One region of the Enterobacter sp. Taxon_8 genome, then DNA from elsewhere that is predicted to be linked to it. Evidence: predicted binding sites of a transcription regulator. Region 1 holds the regulator's gene; the other holds the start of a gene.
What was found. Region 1 encodes Fur, which represses iron uptake genes when iron is present. Its sites were predicted from a motif close to ATAATAATGAGAACNACTATCAA; they were not measured.
Positions count from the first base shown of each region.

Region 2: the regulator Fur is predicted to act here: its motif matches at 1,825-1,847, upstream of efeU (iron uptake transporter permease EfeU).

Region 1 covers NZ_CM177989.1:3,257,182-3,260,291, reverse strand. The annotation lists gene chiP (chitoporin ChiP) at 1-768, shown strand, start outside; gene chiQ (ChiQ/YbfN family lipoprotein) at 816-1,142, shown strand; gene fur (ferric iron uptake transcriptional regulator) at 1,235-1,681, opposite strand; gene fldA (flavodoxin FldA) at 1,973-2,503, opposite strand; gene ybfE (LexA regulated protein) at 2,659-2,946, opposite strand; gene ybfF (esterase) at 3,075-3,110, opposite strand, start outside.
Region 2 covers NZ_CM177989.1:2,902,248-2,905,357, reverse strand. The annotation lists gene AC4IBF_RS13890 (DUF3574 domain-containing protein) at 1-396, shown strand, start outside; gene AC4IBF_RS13885 (NupC/NupG family nucleoside CNT transporter) at 467-1,651, opposite strand; gene efeU (iron uptake transporter permease EfeU) at 1,903-2,736, shown strand; gene efeO (iron uptake system protein EfeO) at 2,778-3,110, shown strand, end outside.

The DNA.
Region 1 (3,110 bases):
AACGATAAGAAAACCAAAGTCGATTATCTCCACTCGCTGGGGGCGAAATACGACTTCAAAAACGATCTGGTTCTCGAAGCAGCATTTGGCCAGGCGCAAGGGTATATCGATCAGTACTTTGCCAAGGCCAGCTATAAGTTTGATGTCGCGGGTAGCCCGCTGAGTACCAGCTATCAGTTCTACGGTACGCGCGACAAAGTCAGCAACGGTGGCGTCAATGACATTTATGATGGCACCGCGTGGCTGCAGGCACTAACCTTCGGCTATAAGGTCGGTCAGGTTGATTTACGTCTGGAAGGAACATGGGTGAAGGCGGAAGGGCAGCAGGGCTACTTCCTGCAGCGTATGACCCCGACCTATGCCTCATCCAACGGTCGTCTTGATATCTGGTGGGATAACCGCTCAGACTTCAACGCCGACGGCGAGAAAGCGGTCTTCTTCGGCGCAATGTACGACCTGAAAAACTGGAACCTGCCTGGCTGGGCGGTGGGCGCTTCTTACGCTTACGCCTGGGATGCAAAACCTGCCGATATGGCAACTCCGGACGCATACTACGATCCCAACTATCGCCTGAAAGAGTCTTCTTACAGCCTCGATGCTATCTATACCCTGCAGGATGGCCGCGCGAAAGGTACAATGTTCAAACTGCACTTCACTCAATATGACAACCACTCCGATATCCCGAGCTACGCGGGCGGTTACGGCAACATCTTCCAGGATGAACGTGACGTGAAATTCATGGTTATCGCACCGTTCACTATCTTCTGATGAATCTTCCGGCGGGTTAGATCCCGCCGGACCGGAGACTGCATATGATGAAAAAAATCGTAATCGTCGCGTTGCTGGCATCAGGGCTGGTGGCGTGTGCTCAGAGTGAGGCACCGAAAGAAGATTCCCGGCTGAAGGAGGCCTATAGCGCCTGTATTAATACAGCAGAAGGATCGCCGGAGAAAATTGAAGCCTGTCAGAGCGTGCTGAACGTGCTGAAGAAAGAGAAAGCGCATGAGCAGTTTGCGACGCGGGAGAATGTCCGCGTGATGGATTACCAGGCCTGTATCCAGGCGCGTAAAACCGGTAACGATCAGGAAGTGGCCAAGCGTTGCGATAAGATCTGGAACGAGATACGCAACAATAATAAATAAGTTGCTTTACGCCCGGTGGCGCGGTGCTTACCGGGCTTTTTTCTGGCAAAAAAAAGCCAACCTTTCGGCTGGCTCAGAGTATGAACACTTGATTATTTTGCGTCGTGCGCGTGGTCATCTTCGCGGCAGTCGCCTTCAGCGCAGTGACCGTAAAGATACAGGCTGTGGTTGGTCAGGCGGATACCGTGACGCGCGGCGATTTCACGCTGGCGCGCTTCGATGGAATCATCGCTGAATTCAATGACCTTGCCGCAGTCGAGGCAGATCAAATGATCGTGGTGCTGCTGCTGGGTCAGTTCGAAAACAGATTTACCGCCTTCGAAATTATGACGGGTGACAATGCCCGCGTCATCAAACTGGTTCAGCACGCGATAGACGGTAGCCAGCCCAATCTCTTCACCCATGTCGATAAGACGTTTATAAAGGTCTTCCGCACTGACATGGTGATTGTCTGGACCCTGAAGCACTTCGAGGATTTTTAACCGAGGAAGCGTAACTTTCAGGCCAGCCTTCTTTAATGCGGTATTGTTGTCAGTCATGCGGAATCTGTCCTGTTGCTAAACGATTCACTTCTGTAGGAAGTGACAGAAAATGCACCTGGGATAATGCGTCTCATTATAGAACTGCCATGGCTAAATGAAAACTGCAAGTCTCAGGCAAAATATGCTTATAAAAATGGGGTATCACCAACAAACTTGCTCGATGGAAAACCACATTTTATCAGGGAGACATTGTACAGGTCTGGGCGAAAAAGTTAAAAGATTGTAGCAATTAATTTAATCGGTTTGACCTGGTGCGCGGGCGCAACCGCCGTTGCGCCGCGAGAAAAATCAGGCGTTAAGAATATCGTCCAGGTGCAGTTCTTCACGGATCTGCTTAACCCATTTCTCAACGCGCTCTGCGGTCAGTTCTGGCTGACGGTCTTCGTCGATGGCCAGACCCACGAAATGATCGTCATCGGCCAGGCCTTTAGACGCTTCGAAGTGGTAACCAGCGGTCGGCCAGTGGCCTACGATAACCGCGCCATTCGGCTCAATGATGTCGCGGATGGTACCCAGCGCGTCACAGAAATACTCAGCGTAGTCTTCCTGGTCACCGCAGCCAAACAGGGCAACTAGCTTACCGTTGAAGTCCACTTCTTCCAGCGTCGGGAAGAAATCATCCCAGTCGCACTGGGCTTCACCGTAGTACCAGGTTGGGATACCCAGCAGCAGAATATCATAGCCTTCCAGATCTTCTTTGCTGCTCTTGGCAATGTCATGCACATCAGCAACGTCTTTACCGAGCTGTTTTTGAATGTTTTTTGCGATATTTTCGGTATTGCCGGTATCACTGCCAAAGAAAATGCCGATGATTGCCATGAGTAAAATAACCTCTTGAAACTTAATAGTATGGTGGCGCAATTCGGCCACGGATAAGGGCAATAATAGCAGAACTGGCAACCCTGCGGAAACAGCTATCGCGCAGGACTGCACTCTGTGCTACATGAAAAGGGTAATAAAGGGGATTTTCAGACTTATGCCTGGCTGCGCAACGTCTCAAGCTGGGCGATTAACATCTCTTCAATGAGCTCGCTGCGGCTGATATTTCGCGCGTCAGCCAGCTCGTTCAGCGCATCGACGGCGTCGGCGTTAAGCTTCAGTTCGACACGCTTAAGCCCGCGATTTTTATCGCGTTTAAGCTGATTGCGTTTATTGATACGCAGCTGTTCATCGCGCGAAAGCGGATTCGTCTTCGGTCGTCCCGGGCGACGCTCATTCGCGAACAGATCTAGTGTCGTACGGTCCGTTTGTTCTTTGGCCATGATTCTGAGACTTCGGGGGAAACACGCCGCCCTGCTAATGCCCGGGCGATAAGCGCGCCATCATACATCACCAAAAACGGCACGCCAACGACTGGAAGCCCGCAGCCTTCCAGTCGCTTTCTTTTTAATCAATTTGTCGTATCAGCGAGATAGCGGCGAATGGC
Region 2 (3,110 bases), 350 kb from region 1:
GCGGCGGCATTATTGATGCTGGCGGGCTGCAACGCGCCATCGCAGCATGCTGCGGTGGAGACCTGCAAAGCGGATAACCAGATGCAGCAAACCACGCTCTATTTCGGCTTAAACCGTCCTGCCGGGGCGCAGATTACCAGCAACGAGTGGCAGCAGTTTGTTGACCAGGACGTGACGCCACGCTTTCGCGACGGCTTAACGGTGTTTGACGCGCGCGGGCAATGGCTGGGGAACGACGGGAAAGTGGCGCGCGAACCGAGCAAGGCGCTGATGCTGATCCATGGAAAAGATGCGCAGAGCGAGAAGAACATCGAAGCGTTGCGCGGGATTTATAAGTCACGCTTCGCGCAGGAGTCGGTGATGCGTGTCGACCAGCCGGTGTGCGTGCAGTTTTAATGAAAACGGCGGGAATTCCCGCCGTTGTTGTTTTGTAGGCCGGGATCGCTGCGCGTCACCCGGCATTGCATCAGAGCACCAACCCCGCAAAGCTCGCCGACAGTAAACTTACCAGCGTTGCTCCATAAACCAGACGCAGACCGAAACGCGACACCACGTTCCCCTGCTGCTCGTTAAGACCCTTAATCGCTCCGGCCACAATGCCGATGGATGCGAAGTTCGCGAACGACACCAGGAAGACGGATAAAATCCCCAGCCCGCGCGGGGACATTTGATGAGCGATTTTTTGCAGCTCAATCATCGCCACAAATTCATTCGCCACCAGCTTGGTCGCCATAATACTGCCCGCGTTCAGGGCGTCACCCAGCGGAATACCCACCAGCCACGCCAGGGGATAAAATACATAGCCCAGGATCTGCTGGAAACTCATGCCAAATACGCTGGAGAAGAGGGCGTTAACGGCGCTAATAAGCGCGATAAAGCCAATCAGCATGGCCAGAATAATCATCGCCACTTTAAAACCGGCCAGAATATACTCGCCGAGCATTTCGAAGAAGCTCTGCGATTCATGCAGTTTTTCCAGCTTGATATCTGGCTCCGCTTCCGGGCGTGCCGGGTTGATGACCGAAAGAATAATAAAGGTGCTAAACATGTTCAGAATCAGCGCCGCGACGACAAATTTAGCGTCGAGCATGGTCATATACGCGCCGACAATCGACAGGGAGACCGTCGACATCGCCGTGGCTGCCATGGTGAAGAGACGACGGGAAGAGAGATCCCCCAGCACGCCCTTGTAGGCAATGAAGTTTTCCGACTGGCCGAGAATCAGCGAGCTAACCGCGTTAAAGGATTCCAGCTTACCCATGCCGTTCAGTTTCGACAGCAGAGTACCGATCACCCGAATAAAAATCGGCAGGATCCGCCAGTGCTGAAGAATACCAATCAGCGCGGAAATAAAAATAATTGGGCAAAGCACGCCGAGGAAAATGAACGCCAGCCCTTTTTCACCCATACCGCCAAAGACGAAATTGGTGCCTTCGCCAGCAAATTTGAGCAGTGACTCAAAAAATCCCGAGACGTATTTAATCAGGAATAACCCGCTTTCGGCGTGCAGGAAAAAGAACGCCAGGGCAATTTCAATGACAATCAGCTGTAAAACAAAACGAATGCGAATTTTTCGGCGGTCGAAACTTACCAGCCAGGCAAGCGCGAGAATAATCACCAGCGCCAGCAGGAAATGGACAATTTTAAACATAATTTATTTTCACCAGGTGTTTGAGGCGGATATTTAGCCACAGCCCTGAATCAGCGTAAATGAGCATTTTCGTTATAACTTATAAACTTAACGATAACGTATGTAACTATTATCAGGCTGGGCGTTTACAACTCGTTATCAAAACACCGCACATTTCGCTTGTTTTTCTTTTCGTCGTAATGATAATCACTATCACAAGAATTTACCTTTCTTTGCATCAGTTGACCGCGATAAACATTTAAGGTGTCGGCATGTTTGTTCCATTTCTCATTATGTTACGTGAAGGGCTCGAAGCCGCCCTTATCGTGAGCCTCATCGCCAGTTATCTGAAGCGAACCCAGCGCGGACGCTGGATTGGCGTCATGTGGGTCGGGGTATTCCTTGCCGCGGCGCTCTGCCTGGGCTTAGGTGTCCTCATCAACGAAACCACCGGCGAGTTCCCGCAGAAAGAGCAGGAGCTGTTCGAAGGGAGCGTCGCCGTGATTGCGGTGGTGATCCTCACCTGGATGGTGTTCTGGATGCGTAAGGTCTCCCGTAACGTGAAGGTGCAGCTGGAGCAGGCGGTGGATAACGCGCTGCAAAAGGGGAATAACCACGGCTGGGCGCTCATTATGATGGTCTTTTTCGCCGTCGCGCGCGAAGGGCTGGAGTCTGTTTTCTTCCTGCTGGCGGCGTTTCAGCAGGATGTGGGGATCTGGCCGCCGCTGGGGGCCATGCTGGGCCTCGCCACGGCCGTGGTGCTCGGTTTCCTGCTGTACTGGGGCGGTATCCGCCTGAACCTGGGCGCTTTCTTCAAGTGGACCAGCCTGTTTATTCTGCTGGTGGCGGCAGGGCTGGCGGCAGGGGCGATTCGCGCCTTCCATGAAGCGGGCCTGTGGAACCACTTCCAGGACGTCGCGTTCGACCTTAGCAACGTGCTCTCCACGCACTCTCTGACCGGCACTCTGCTTGAAGGTATCTTCGGCTATCAGGAAACGCCGAGCGTCAGCGAAGTGGCGATTTACTTTATCTATCTGGTTCCGGCGCTGGTGCTGTTCGCAATGCCGCCGCGTACCGGCACGCAGGCGTCTCGCGTTACGCCATAATAGTTGATTTAGTTACAACATACTTTTTAAAGGGAAGAGTCATGGCAATTCAGTTCCGTCGTAGTGCGTTATGCGCAGGCATTGCCGCGCTGTTCGCTTCTGCATTCTCCGCCTGGGGCGCGGATGTTCCTCAGGTTAAAGTCACCGTTAATGATAAGCAGTGTGAGCCGATGACCCTCACGGTGAACAGCGGCAAAACCCAGTTTATTATTCAGAACCACAGCCAGAAGGCGCTGGAATGGGAGATCCTGAAAGGGGTTCTGGTGGTGGAGGAGCGCGAAAATATCGCTCCTGGCTTCAGCCAGAAGATGACCGCCAACCTGCAGCCGGGCGAATATGAGATGACCTGCGGCCTGCTGACCAACCCTAAAGGG